DNA from 2 places in the Burkholderia metallica genome. Region 1 is predicted to be linked to the other one. Evidence: riboswitches for the same ligand, from Rfam matches in the RefSeq annotation. Region 1 holds a riboswitch; the other holds the start of a gene.
What was found. A riboswitch is a leader RNA that binds a small molecule or an ion and turns the genes downstream of it on or off. The one in region 1 is predicted to bind thiamine pyrophosphate.

Region 1 (7,341 bases):
CAACCCGCCGCGGATGCGGGCGGGACAAACCGGCGAGGCCGGCAAGTACGCCGACCGGGACCGGAGCGGCGAACAAAGACGTGCGGAACGACATGACGGTGCGAACGGCGACGAAAAGCGGACCCGGGCGATCCGGCCACGGACGGACAAAAAAAGCGTGCGTGGCCATGCCGGCCACGCACGTCGAGCATTATGCATTAAGGATTCGAAAGGCGACCGCAGACCTCGCTGAAAGGCTGGCGACTGACGTTTCGGCACGACACCCGGCGCCCCGCGTGGCCCGCGTCACGATCCGCCGAACCAGTTGTATCCCTGATCGACCCAATAGCCGCCCGGAAAAGTGTCGGTCACGAAGATTTCCATGATGTGCTTCGGATTCTTGTAGCCGAGCTTGGTCGGCATCCGCAGCTTCATCGGAAAACCGAACTCCGGCGGCAGACGATGGCCGTCGTAATCGAATGCGAGCAGCGTCTGCGGATGCAGCGCGGTCGGCATGTCGATGCTTTCGTAGTAATCGTCCGCGCACTTGAAGCCGACGTACTTCGCGTGCGTATCGGCGCCCGCCCTTGCGAGGAACGCGCCGAACGGCGTGCCGCCCCAGCGGCCGATCGCGCTCCACCCTTCCACGCAGATGTGCCGCGTGATCTGCTCCGCGTGCGGCAGCGCGTACAGTTCGTCGAGCGTCCACACGCGCTTGCCCGTCACTCGGCCCGACAGCACGAGCCGGTACGTCGATGCGTCGACGTGCGGCACGTCGTCGATGCCGTAGTACGCGTTGAACGGGAACGGCCGCGTGATGTCGGCTTCGGTGTAGGTCGGCGCAAGCCGCTCGCCGCTGAAGAGCCAGGCCTGCACGCGGTCGTTCATCCGCGACACGCGTTCGAGAAACGTGTTGACCGATGCATCGTCGTGCAGCGTGCAACCGGTCAGCATCGTCAGGCCGCCGAGCGTCAGGATGCGCCGATTGAACAGCCGCCGCGACGGCATCTCCAGCTCGCGACGCACGTCGATTTCGAGCGACTTGCGGTCGAGCGCCCAGCGCGAACCGTCGCGCTTGATTTCGGATTCCGACATGATGATTTCCTTTGTCCGGGATTCGCCGGATCAGCGGCCGCGCAGCATCGCGAGCAGCGAGCGCGGCACGAGCAGCGCCATCCCGACGTGCACGACGAAGAACGCGACCAGCAGCGACATCGCCCAGAAATGCACGACGCGTGCGTTGTCGTAACCGCCGAACAGTTCGCGCAGCAGCGGAAACTGCACCGACTTCCAGATCGTCAGCCCGGAGAGCACCAGCAGGATCAGATCGACGATCGCGATCAGGTACGCGGCACGCTGTACCGCGTTGTAGACGCTCAGATCGTCGTGCGCGAGGTGCCCGCGCAACGCGGCGCGCACGTCGCGCCACACCGACGCCGGCGTGACGGGCAGCATCTTGCGCGCGAGGCGTCCGGTCGCAATTGCCATCGTCAAATAGAACAGCCCGTTGGCGACAAGCAGCCACATCGCCGCAAAATGCCATTGCAGCGCGCCGCCGAGCCAGCCGCCGAGCGTGATGCCGTGCGCAAACGTGAACGACGGATAGATCGGCGACGCGTCGTAGATGCGCCAGCCCGACAGCGCCATCAGGATCGCCGCGAGCGCGTTGAGCCAGTGGCTCGCGCGCACCCACAACGGATGAATCGGGCGCGCGGGCGGCGCGGCGGGCGCGCGGTTCGTGGCGGGGACGGTTTGCATGATGAGGACTCCCGAAACGGGTCGAAGAAACGCAACGCGACGACACGGGACGCGGGCGGCCGGCCGTGTCGCGGATAACACGCGCCGGCCGCCCGCGCCCGCGCCGTCAGTTGGACGGCGCCATCTTGTCGCCCGACGACTTGCCCATCGCGTCGTGCGACATCGCGTCCTTCTTCATCGTATGCTTTTTCATCGCGCCTTTCTTCATCGCGCCATCCTTCGCCATCGCATCGTGGCCCATTGCGTCTTTTGCCATCGCGTCGTGGCCCATCGCGTCTTTCGACATCGACGAACCGTTTTGCGACATCGCGTCGTTCTGCGCATACGCGCCCGTTGCAAGCGTGGCGAAAGCGGCGACACAGGCTGCGATCAGTACGTTTTTCATGATTACTCTCCGAAACATGGGTTTGAGGAGCCCAATAGACGGACGACGTCGCGAGAAATGACAGCCGGCCCGAAAATATTTTTTGGCCGGCCGGGCGCCGCCCCGATGCTGCACTGCTGCGCCGCCGCCGGCCGCGCTGCCGGCGCGAGCGGCGGCGATCGATGATGCGGTGCACCGCCGGCACGCAGCGCCGGCGCGCCCAGGCCCGTCCCGGCGAACCGCCGCGCTACCGGTTGAAACCGCCGCAAAGCCGGTGTATCGTGTGCCCTTGCTAACGCGGGGGTCCTGCGATGCGTTCGGTCGAACGACCGGCATTGCGGGTGAGAAATACCCTTTGAACCTGATCTGGATAATGCCAGCGCAGGGAAGCGTACGGATTCCGCCGCCATCCTTCTGACGAATCCGCCGCCTCACCAAACCTCGTCTCCTGCTTAGCTCGAGCCCCACATTCGTCAAGGGCTCCGGGCAAGCGCCGCAGCGCGTGTCCGGCGCTCACACAGGAGATTGCATGAACGCCAATCCGAAGTTTCTGTCCGCCGACGCTCATGTCGATGCCGCGGCCGTCGCCCCGCTGCCGAATTCCCGCAAGGTCTACGTCACCGGCTCGCAGCCCGACATCCGCGTGCCGATGCGTGAAATCACGCAGGCCGACACGCCGACCGGCTTCGGCGGAGAGAAGAATCCGCCGATCTACGTGTACGACACGTCGGGCCCCTATACCGACCCGGACGCGAAGATCGACATCCGCGCGGGCCTGCCCGCGTTGCGCCAGGGCTGGATCGACGCGCGCGGCGACACCGAGGTACTCGACGGCCTGTCGAGCCGGTACGGCCTCGAGCGCGCGGCCGACCCGGCCACCGCCGACCTGCGTTTCCCAGGCCTGCACCGCAACCCGCGCCGCGCGCGGGCCGGCAAGAACGTCACGCAGATGCACTATGCGCGCCAGGGCATCATCACGCCGGAAATGGAATTCATCGCGATCCGCGAGAACCAGCGCCGCGCCGAGTACCTCGAGAGCCTGAAGGCGAGCGGCCCGAACGGCGCGAAGCTCGCCGCGATGATGGGCCGCCAGCACCCGGGCCAGGCGTTCGGCGCCGCGGCCTTCGGCGCGAACGCGCCCACCGAGATCACGCCGGAATTCGTGCGCTCGGAAGTGGCGTGCGGCCGCGCGATCATCCCCGCGAACATCAACCACCCGGAATCGGAGCCGATGATCATCGGCCGCAACTTCCTCGTGAAGATCAACGCGAACATCGGCAACTCGGCCGTTACGTCGTCGATCGGCGAGGAAGTCGACAAGATGACGTGGGCGATCCGCTGGGGCGGCGACACGGTGATGGACCTGTCGACCGGCAAGCACATCCACGAAACGCGCGAGTGGATCATCCGCAACAGCCCGGTGCCGATCGGCACGGTGCCGATCTACCAGGCGCTCGAAAAGGTCAACGGCAAGGCCGAGGACCTGACCTGGGAAATCTTCCGCGACACGCTGATCGAGCAGGCCGAGCAAGGCGTCGACTACTTCACGATCCACGCGGGCGTGCGCCTGCAGTACGTGCCGCTCACCGCGAACCGGATGACGGGCATCGTGTCGCGCGGCGGTTCGATCATGGCGAAGTGGTGCCTCGCGCATCACAAGGAAAGCTTCCTGTACGAACACTTCGAAGAGATCTGCGAGATCATGAAGGCGTACGACGTGAGCTTCTCGCTCGGCGACGGCCTGCGCCCCGGCTCGATCTACGACGCGAACGACGAAGCGCAGCTCGGCGAGCTGAAAACACTCGGCGAGCTCACGCAGATCGCATGGAAGCACGACGTGCAGGTGATGATCGAAGGCCCGGGCCACGTGCCGATGCAACTGATCAAGGAGAACATGGATCTCCAGCTCGACTGGTGCAAGGAAGCGCCGTTTTACACGCTCGGGCCGCTGACCACCGACATCGCGCCGGGCTACGACCACATCACGTCGGGCATCGGCGCCGCGATGATCGGCTGGTTCGGCACCGCGATGCTGTGCTACGTGACGCCGAAGGAGCACCTGGGCCTGCCGAACAAGGACGACGTGAAGGAAGGGATCATCACGTACAAGCTCGCCGCGCATGCGGCCGACCTGGCCAAGGGCCATCCGGGCGCGCAGGTCCGCGACAACGCGCTGTCCAAGGCGCGCTTCGAGTTCCGCTGGGAAGACCAGTTCAACATCGGCCTCGACCCGGACAAGGCGCGCGAATTCCACGACGAAACGCTGCCGAAGGATTCGGCGAAGGTCGCGCACTTCTGCTCGATGTGCGGCCCGCACTTCTGCTCGATGAAGATCACACAGGACGTGCGTGAGTTTGCGGCACAGCAGGGTGTGTCGGAAACCGAAGCGCTGAAGAAGGGGATGGAAGTCAAGGCGGTCGAATTCGTCAAGACCGGCGCCGAGATCTATCACCGTCAGTAAGCGCATGCGGCGATCCGCGCCGGATCGCCTCGCGATGCGATCGACGAAGCCCGCTTTCGAGCGGGCTTTTTTGCGCCAGCATCGCGCGTGCCCGCGCCTGCAAACGAAACAATTGATTACGAAACCCCGAGAGCCTTAACAAGTCCTTACAGCGGCGTTCCGGCACGGCGAGTAGATTGGTTTCATGCGCGGCCGCCTGCCGGTTGCGCGCTTCTCGTTCACTTTCCGTTCACTACCACAAGGACAACGATCATGAATACGATTCGGCGTTTTGGGGTATACGCTCTCCTCGTCGCGACGGTAGCCAGCCTGTCCGCCTGCGATTCGATGTCGCGACGCCAGCGCGATACGGCCATCGGCGCGGGCGTCGGCGGTGTCGCCGGCGCGGCGATCGGCGGCAGCGCGTTGTCGACGCTCGGCGGTGCGGCGGCCGGCGGCATCATCGGCAACCAGGTCGGCAAGTAACCACGCGGGGCATTTGCCCGGCGCGCACCCGTCGCCCGACACGGCGCGGGCGGGGTTTGGCCAGACGGCGTTTCCGCAGCGCGGAAGCGCCGTTTTCGCATGCGGCGCCGCGATCCGGCCGACTCCGCAGCCGATGCGCGGAAATGATCCGTTACCGTTTTGCGCACCGTGTCGTCGCCGCGCGGCCTAAGCTTAAGCATCTGCCGATTGCCGGCCCCGCCGGAGAGACATCATGAACAGGACCCCCGTCGTCGCGGCGCTCGCCGCCGCGACACTCACCGGCTGCTATTACCCGTACGGCTACTATCCGGCCGGCGGCTATTACGCGGCGGCACCGGTGCAGCCGGCGCCCGTCTACGTCGATCCGGGCCCCGCCTACTACTATCCCGCGCCTGCGTATGCGCCCGCGTGGGGCGGTTATTGGGGACCGGCGCTGTCGCTCAATTTCGGCTTCGGCGGGCGCGGCGGCTGGCGCCATCACTGAACGGCGACGTCGCTTGGCTGCCGGCGCCTGTCGGCGGCGGGCGGCGCTTCCCGCTTCTTGTCCCGTTTCTTGTCGTTTCATCCGGACGTGAAGCGATGGCGCGGTAACGCGGTGTAAGATCCACCGCATCCCGTCCCTCGCCCCTCCTCCCGATGTCACCCAAGAATGCGCTTCTGCTGACCTTTCTCGCCGCCCTGTGGGGCGCGTCGTTCCTGTTCATCCGGGTCGGCGTCGCCGATTTCGGCGTCGCGCCTTTGATGGCGCTGCGGGTGGGCATCGGTGCGCTGTTCCTGATCGGCTTCGCGCTGACGCGCTTCCCGCCCGCCGAACTCGGCGCCCGGCTGCGCCGTCACGCGTGGCCGCTGTTCGTCGTCGGCGCGCTGAACTCGGGCATCCCGTTCTGTCTGTTCGCGTTTGCCGAACTGACGCTGTCGGCCGGCGTGACGTCGGTCATCAACGCGACGGCGCCGCTATGGGGCGCACTCGTCGCCTACCTGTGGCTGAAGGACAGGTTGTCGCTGCCGCGCGTGCTCGGCCTCGTGATCGGCTTCGGCGGCGTGCTCACGCTCGTGTGGAACCAGATCGCGAACGCGCAAGGCAGCACCGGCGCGAGCGCGACGGCCCTCGCCGCGGCCGCCGCGCTCGGCGCGACGCTGCTGTACGGGATCGCGGCCAACTACACGAAGCGCAAGCTGAGCGGCATCGATCCGCTCGTCAACGCGACCGGCAGCATGATCGGCTCGACCGTGCTGCTGCTGCCGTTCGCGATCGCGACCTGGCCGGCCGCACCGATCGGCGCGCACGCATGGGGCTCCGTGCTCGCGCTGGGTATCGCATGCACCGGCATCGCGTATTTCATCTACTTCTACCTGATCGCGCACATCGGCCCGGCCCGCGCGATTACCGTCACGTTCGTGATTCCGGTGTTCGGGCTGCTGTGGGGCGCGCTGTTCCTCGGCGAACACGTATCGGTCGTGATGATCGAAGGCTGCGCGATCGTGCTCGTCGGCACCGCACTCGCGACCGGTGTGATCAAGCGGATTCCCGGAATGAAGCCGCGCAGCGGCGAAGCGACCTGACGATTCGTTTGGGCGCAGGCACCGGCAGCAGGTGGGGCGCGGTGTCTGATGGACGGGGGGACGGTTCAGCGGTGTGGTGCGGATGGCATTGGCACTCCTCTGACGGCCACGTTCGCTCGGGGCTGATCCAGCCGCCGGGATTTGCCGTCTCGTATTGTCTGCGCTGACTTGCCGCGCCTCACATCACCCACCCGCTTCGCCGCGACTCGTCACACCGTGCGTCACCACATGTCATGACATGTCATGCCGTGTCACACCACGCGCGCCGTGTCGAGTCGAGTCGTGCCATGCCCCCATGCCGTGCCGCGCCGTGCCATGCCATGCCATGCCATGCCATGCCGCCGGATCGTCATGTGCGCCAGCGGTGCCCGTTGCTACGCGGCGGTCATGCGCGGCGCGCATGCGGGCGCCCCGGCCGCGAGCGCCTATCCGTGTGCGTCTGGAGTTACCCTGATACGCGAGCGACGCCATTCCCGTTACACTCGGAACACTTACCCGCAGAAGGCGGTCACGATGTTCCACGTCCTTTCGCGTCCGCCGGCGCGTGCGACTGCTTCAGCGTGGCGCCGCTGCGCCGCCCGCCCCCGGGCACTGACATGAAGCCCGCCCGCGACCTCTCGCTCGACTCCCTGCTCGAACGCCTCACGGCGACGCCCGGCGGCTGGCTCGCCACCTATCGCAACACGACACTGCGCAGCGTATTCCAGCCCGTGCTGTCGATCACGCACAAGCGGGTCGTCGGCTACGAGGC
Region 2 (7,341 bases), 910 kb from region 1:
ATCAGTTCGAGCTTGATCCAGTCGGTGCCGAACACCTCGCGCGCCATGTGCGCGGTCGTCACGGCTTCGGCGACGGTCTGGCAGCCGGCCGTGTTCGGCAGCAGCGGCACCGCGTGGCGCTTGAGCAGATCGAAGAAGCCGGCTTCGGCCGTGCCGCCGCCCGTCATCTGGCGGCGCAGCGCGACCGTCACCATCCCGGGACGCGACGCGTCGATCGAATCGGACAGCGACTGCAGCGACGGATAGCGCGACGTGCCGAGCAGCACGCGGCTTGCGAAGGTTTCGCCGTACAGCGTCAGCGCGTCGGCGGAAGTGAGGGACGTCATGTCGTTTTCCTGAAAGAGCGGGGACGAACCGGCGGCGCGCTCAGCCGCCCGCGACCGGGTGCACGACGTCGAGCTTGTCGCCCGTCGCAAGTGCGCGCGCCGCGTGCTGCGTGCGCGCGACGAAGTTGCCGTTCAGCGCGACCGCGTACGGGGGACGCGCGCCGTACGCGGCGAGCGCGTCGGCCACCGTTGCGCCGTCGGGCAACGTCAGGGTCTGTTGGTTGATCTGGATATCCATGAGGCTTCGTCGAATTCGTCGGCGGCGCGCGTCAGGCCGGCTGGCGCGCGTCGTTGCGGTGATGAAGGAGCGTCGGCCAGCGCGCGTCGTCGCGCCACGCGGCGAACGCGTCGGCATCGCCGAACCCGCCGCCGAGCGCGGCTTCGGCGGCCGCGACCGCCGCCTGCGCGACTTCCGGCGCGATCATGAAGCCGTGCCGGTACAGGCCGTTGACGGCGAGCGTCGACGCGCCGTCCCAGATCACCGCCGGACGGTGATCGGGCAGCGTCGGCCGGCACTGCGCATTGAGTTCGAGGATGCGCGCCTCGCCGAACGCCGGATGCACGGAGAACGCCGCGCTCAGCAGTTCGAGCGCGGAGCGCACGCTGACGGGCGACAGGTCCTCGCCCTCTACCTCGGTCGCGCCGATCACATAGAGATCGTCCTGCTTCGGTGCGATGTACAGCGGATAGCGCGGATGCAGCAGCCGCACGGGCCGGGTGAGCCCGATGCCGGGCGCATGCACGCGCGCGACTTCGCCGCGGATGCCGCGCAACGCGGGCAGCGCGGATTTCGCGCCGAGCCCGCGGCAATCGATCGTGAAATGCGCGTCGGGCAGGTTCGCGTCGTCGATCGCGACGTGCCAGTGCAGCGCGACGCCGCGCTCGACGAGGCCCGCCGCGAGCGCGCGCAGCGCCTGGCGATTGTCGAGCTGGCCTTCGTTCGGCAGCAGCAGCCCGCGTGCGAAGCGGCCCGCGAGCACCGGCTCGGCCGCATCGACCTGCGCACCGGCGAGCGTGACGAAGCCGCCGTCGAGCAGGTCGGCCGGCGCGTTCGCGCGCACGCGCCGCTCGAACAGCGGCGCCTCCGCGCGATCCGCGTGATGCCAGACGACGAGCGTGCCGTGACGCTGGAAGAAGACGGGTTCGGGCAGTTCCGCGAGCCACTGCGGCCAGCGCGCGAGCGACGCGGCGCCGAGCTCGGTGATCAGCAGCTCCGCGCTGGCCGCTTCCGCGAGCGGCGCGAGCATCGCGGCCGCGATCCACGCGGCCGACTGCTCGCCGTCCGGGCCGCCGCGTTCGTACAGCGCGACACGGTGCCCGTCGCCGGCGAGCCGCCACGCGATCAGGCGGCCGACGAGGCCGCCGCCGAGCACCGCGAAATCGGGTCGGGAATTCCGCGCGTTCATCGCGCGACCTCCGCGCCGGCGCGCGCGACGAACGCCGACGCGCACGCAAGCGCGCCGCCCCGTGCGAACGCACGCGACATCGGGCCGGGAATCATGCAAAAGACTGAAGATTGTGCGGTCATCATTCCTTCCGTAACGCGCAATGCGCGTACCCAAAAGGACGAAACCGGCAGCAAAGGCCGGCCGGGCGGGCAAGGCGCTGACCATGTGGGATGGCAGCCAGCGCGGCCCGGCGGGATCAGAAACTTCCCTCGCCGGTATTACCCGGATCGGGTGCGAAGGGTCTTTCTCAGCCTCATCGCGCTGCCCGGAACATCCGCCGGCCGCGCCACGAAGCACCCCTGTTTCGTCGTCGGCCATTAGACCATAAAAGCGGAAAGCGCCGCAAACTGTCCCCCTTGCGGCAAATTCGCGTCGCGTCGCGCCGCTCTGGCACAATGCCCGCAGGCCGGCCGCCCCGAGCGGCCGGTTGCCGCGTCACCGCCGGCCTTAAGTGCCGTTTAAGACGCGCGGGCGACCATCGTGCGCCCGCCGTCAGTCGGCGCCGCGTCCCGGCATGCCTTATCGCGGCGCGCGCCCGGCTTCTCCCGGCCCGCGCGCCGGCTACTCATCAGGAAGCACATGACCCAATCGATCGATCCCGTCCGCTCCGTCTCCGACGCGCCGCAGGACGAGCGCCCGGTATCCGCATGGAGCCTCATCAAGCCCTACTGGGTATCGTCCGAATGGAAAATCGCGTGGGGCCTGCTGGTCACGATCATCGCGATCAACCTCTGCGTGGTCTGGATCAACGTCCGGCTGAACAAGTGGAACGCGCAGTTCTACAACGCGCTGCAGTCGAAGGACGTCCACGACTTCCCGAACCTGCTGATGCAGTTCTCCGCGCTCGCATTCGCGTTCATCATCCTCGCCGTGTACGGCCGCTACCTGCGGCAGATGCTCGGCTTCCGCTGGCGCCAGTGGCTCACCGACCGCTTTCTCGGCCAGTGGCTCGGCGATCGCGCGTTCTACCGGATCGAACGCGACCGTCTCGCGGACAACCCCGACCAGCGGATCACCGACGACCTCCAGTCGTTCGCGACCACGACGCTCGCGCTGTCGCTCGACCTGCTGTCGACGGTCGTCACGCTCGTGTCGTTCATCACGATCCTGTGGTCGCTCGCCGGCGCGCTGACATTCACGCTCGGCGCGACGCCGATCTCGATTCCCGGCTACATGGTGTGGGCGGCCGCGCTGTACGCGGTGGTCGGCTCGCTGATCATCCAGAAGGTCGGCCATCCGCTCGTGTCGATCAACTATCAGCAGCAGCGCGTCGAGGCCGACTTCCGCTTCGGGCTGATCCGCGTGCGTGAAAACGCCGAGCAGATCGCGTTCTACGACGGCGAGAAGACCGAGACCGACAACGCGCAGAGCCTCTTCATGCGCATCCGCGACAACTGGTGGCGCGTGATGAAGTACACGAAGCGGCTCACGTTCGTGCTGAGCTTCTACGGGCAGATCGCGATCATCTTCCCGCTCGTCGTCGCCGCGCCGCGCTATTTCGCGGGCGCGTTCTCGTTCGGCGTGCTGATGCAGATCTCGTCCGCGTTCGGCACGGTCAGCGATTCGTTCTCGTGGTTCATCAACAGTTACTCGACCCTCGTCGAGTGGCGCGCCACCGTCAACCGTCTGCGCGAATTCAAGCGCGTGATGGGCACGTCGCACCTGAAGGAAAGCCTGTCGCCCGCCACCGAGCACGGCGGCATCAACCTGCACTACGTCGACGCGGCAAAGCTGTCGACGTCGGCGCTGAAGCTCGCGCTGCCGAACGGCAACGCGCTCGCGAACATCGGCAATGTGACGATCGAGCCCGGCTCGCGCTGGCTCGTGATCGGCAAGTCGGGTTCCGGCAAGAGCACGTTCATGCGCGCGCTCGCGGGCCTGTGGCCGTTCGGCGACGGCGCGATCGACGCTCCGGTCGGCGCGAGGATGATGTTCGTGCCGCAATCCAGCTATCTGCCGATCGGCACGCTGAAGGCCGCGCTCACCTACCCCGCGAAGGCCGACGCGTTCAGCGACGAAGCCTGTCGCGACGCGCTGCGCGCGTGCCGCCTGGAAGATTACGTCGAACGCCTCGACGAGACCGCGCACTGGACGCGCGTGCTGTCGCCGGGCGAACAGCAACGCCTCGCCGGTGCGCGCGTGCTGCTGCACAAGCCGGACTTCCTGTTCCTCGACGAAGCGACCAGCGCGCTCGACGCCGACAACGAAGCACGCCTCTATCACCTGTTCGCCGAACGGCTGCCGAAGGCCGCGATCGTCAGCATCGCGCACCGCGAGTCGCTGGCCGCGTTCCACGTCGGCACGATCAACGTCGAGCGCGTGAACGACAGCGACAAGGTCGCGGCGTGAGCGTACGCGCCGCGCCCCTCGCACGGATCGCGCTGATCACCGGCGCCGGTTCGGGGATCGGCGCGGCGCTCGCGCGGCGGCTCGCGGCGCCCGGCATCGCGCTGGCACTGCACGCACGCGGCGCAAACGACGCGGCGCGCGCCCGGCTCGCCGACGTCGCCCGTGCCTGCACGGCGGCCGGCGCCGAGTGCATCACGCTCACCGGCGATCTCGGCGAGCCGGGCGTCGCCGCGTCGCTCGTCGATGCGGCGGCCGCGCACTTCGGCGGGCTCGACCAGCTCGTCGCCAATGCGGGCTTCGCCGCGCGCCAATCCTTTTCCGATCTTTCCGCCGATGCGCTCGCGTGCGCGTTCGCGGCGATGCCCGGCGCATTCTCCGCGCTCGCGGGGCGCGCGCGGCCGCTGCTCGAAGCGTCGGCCGCGCCGCGGATCGTCGCGGTCAGCTCGTTCGTCGCGCACCGCTACCGCGCCGACACGCCGTTCGCGGCCACCGCCGCCGCGAAGGCCGCGCTCGAGTCGCTCGTGCGCACCGCCGCCGCCGAATTCGCCGCGCGCGGGATCACCGTCAACGCGGTCGCGCCGGGCTTCACGCGCAAGGACCACGGGCCGAGCGCCGGCAATGCCGACGCGTGGGCGCAGGCCGAACAGGCGACGCCGCTCGGCCGGATCGCCGAACCCGACGACGTCGCCGCATTGATCGCGTTCCTGCTGTCGGATGCGGCTCGGCAGATCACCGGGCAGGTCATTCATGTCGACGGCGGCCTGACGCTCTGACGCCCTGACGTGAAGGCGCGCCCGCCGGGCAAGCGTAAAGATCGTCGCCGGCACCTGCCCGGCACGCGAGCGATCGACCATCGCGCCTTCCCCGAACGAACGTCCACCGCCCTCCCGATCCGTCTCGCCGCCGCACGCCCACCTGCACATGCCTTTTTGGCGCTCCGCATCCCGCCCGTAAAATAACCGCCAGACGGCAGCGCGAAACGAGAGACGAGACAACAGGGGGCGGCAAGCATGCAGGCATTCCAGTGGTTCAACGAACTGTCGACGCGCGAGCGCAGGACGCTGTACGCCGGATTCGGCGGCTACGCGGTCGATGCGTTCGACTTCATGATCTACTCGTTCCTGATTCCGACGCTGATCGCCACGTGGGGCATGACGAAGAGCGAGGCCGGAATGATCGCGACGAGTTCGCTGATCTCGTCGGCGCTCGGCGGCTGGGTCGCCGGCATCCTCGCCGATCGCTACGGCCGCGTCCGCGTGCTGCAGTGGACCATCGCGACGTTCGCGCTGTTCACGTGCCTGTCCGGTTTCACGCATTCGTTCTGGCAGCTGCTCGCGACGCGCACGCTGCAGGGCTTCGGCTTCGGCGGCGAATGGTCGGTCGTGACGATCATGATGGCCGAGACGATCCGCTCGCCCGAGCATCGCGCGAAAGCGGTCGGCACCGTGCAGAGCAGCTGGTCGTTCGGCTGGGGCGCGGCCGCGATCCTCTACTGGGCGTTCTTCGCGCTGCTGCCCGAGCAGCTCGCATGGCGCGCGTGCTTCTGGATCGGCATCGTGCCCGCGCTGTGGATCCTGTACATCCGCCGCAACGTCAGCGATCCGGACATCTACACGGCCACCCGCCGCGCGCGCGACGAAGGCCGCGTGTCGGGCCACTTCCTCGAGATCTTCTCGCCGCCGCACCTGCGCGCAACGCTGTTCGGCAGCGCGCTGTGCACCGGCATGCTCGGCGGCTACTACGCGATCACGACGTGGCTGCCCACCTACCTGAAGACCGTGCGCCATCTGTCGGTGTTCAACACGAGCGGCTATCTCGTCGTGCTGATCGTCGGCTCGTTCGTCGGCTACGTGGTCGGCGCGATCCTGTCCGACCGGCTCGGGCGCCGCGCGTCGTTCATCCTGTTCGCGATCGGCTCGTTCTCGCTCGGCATGGCGTACACGATGCTGCCGATCACCGACACCGCGATGCTGCTGCTCGGCTTCCCGCTCGGCATCGTCGTGCAGGGCATCTTCGCGGGCGTCGGCGCGTATCTGTCCGAGCTGTATCCGGGCGCGATCCGCGGCTCGGGCCAGGGCTTCTGCTACAACCTCGGGCGCGGGCTCGGCTCGTTCTTCCCGATCCTCGTCGGCTCGCTGTCGCAGTCGATGTCGCTCGTGAAGGCGATCGGCCTCGTCGCGGGCGGCGGCTACCTGCTCGTGATCGTCGCCGCGCTCGTGCTGCCGGAAACGCGCGGCAAGTCGCTCGCCGACGATCCGGCCGTCGCATCCTGAGCCACCGCTTCGTTCCGGAAACCGCATGCACGTGATCGTTCTCGGCGCCGGCGTGATCGGCGTCACCACCGCCTGGCACCTGCGCGAAGCAGGCTGCAACGTCACCGTGATCGAGCGCGAGGCCGACGTCGCGCAGGCGACGAGCCTCGGCAACGCGGGCGTGATCGCGCCCGGCTACGTGACGCCGTGGGCCGCGCCCGGGATGCCCGGCAAGATCCTCAAGTACCTGTTCGAGCCCGCGTCACCGTTGATCTTCCGGCCGACGCTAGACCCCGCGCAGTGGCGCTGGATCGCGCACTGGCTGCGCGAATGCGAATTCGGGCGGTTCCGCGTGAACAAGCAGCGGATGCAGCGTATCGCGTATTACAGCCGCGCGTGCCTGCACGCGTTTCGCGACCGCCACCCGTTCGATTACGGCGCGAGCCGCGGCTACCTGCAACTGCTGCGCGGCGCGTTCGACGTCGAGATGGTGCAGCCGGCGCTGAAGGTGCTGCGCGATGCCGGTATCGCGTTTCGCGAACTCGATGCGGCCGGCTGCACGGCGATCGAGCCGGGTCTGCGCTGGGCGCGGCAGGCGCCGGTCGGCGGCATCTACCTGCCCGACGACGAAGCCGGCGACTGCGCCCGCTTCACGCGCGAACTGCGGGCGCTGTGCGAAGCGAACGGCGTGACGTTCCGCTTTCGCACCGACGTGCAGGCGCTCGACGTCGAAACCGGCCGAGTGCGCGGCGTGCGGATCGTCGGCAACGGTGACGGCGACGAGGCCGGCGATCCGCGCGACCGGGCCGGCACGCATCCGCGCGCGTCGCGCACCGGCGGCAATCGTCGCGACTCGCAGCTCGCGGCCGACGCGATCGTCGTCGCGCTCGGCGTCGACAGCGCCGGCCTGCTGCGGCCGTACGGCATCGACGTGCCGCTGTATCCGGTGAAAGGCTACTCGGCGAC

Region 2: another riboswitch for thiamine pyrophosphate. It lies ahead of WJ16_RS01685 (FAD-dependent oxidoreductase); the one in region 1 lies ahead of thiC (phosphomethylpyrimidine synthase ThiC).

What each region holds. Positions count from the first base shown of each region.
Region 1 is NZ_CP013401.1:1,276,131-1,283,471, reverse strand. Features, by position in the region: gene WJ16_RS05800 (molybdopterin-dependent oxidoreductase) at 286-1,074, opposite strand; gene WJ16_RS05795 (cytochrome b/b6 domain-containing protein) at 1,105-1,737, opposite strand; gene WJ16_RS05790 (pentapeptide MXKDX repeat protein) at 1,844-2,122, opposite strand; TPP riboswitch at 2,391-2,507, shown strand; gene thiC (phosphomethylpyrimidine synthase ThiC) at 2,631-4,562, shown strand; gene WJ16_RS05780 (glycine zipper 2TM domain-containing protein) at 4,815-5,027, shown strand; gene WJ16_RS05775 (hypothetical protein) at 5,260-5,511, shown strand; gene WJ16_RS05770 (DMT family transporter) at 5,664-6,590, shown strand; gene WJ16_RS05765 (sensor domain-containing phosphodiesterase) at 7,187-7,341, shown strand, end outside.
Region 2 is NZ_CP013401.1:370,234-377,574, reverse strand. Features, by position in the region: gene WJ16_RS01695 (thiazole synthase) at 1-326, opposite strand, end outside; gene thiS (sulfur carrier protein ThiS) at 367-564, opposite strand; gene WJ16_RS01685 (FAD-dependent oxidoreductase) at 596-1,732, opposite strand; TPP riboswitch at 1,962-2,085, opposite strand; gene WJ16_RS01680 (ABC transporter ATP-binding protein/permease) at 2,354-4,123, shown strand; gene WJ16_RS01675 (SDR family NAD(P)-dependent oxidoreductase) at 4,120-4,896, shown strand; gene WJ16_RS01670 (MFS transporter) at 5,134-6,396, shown strand; gene WJ16_RS01665 (D-amino acid dehydrogenase) at 6,422-7,341, shown strand, end outside.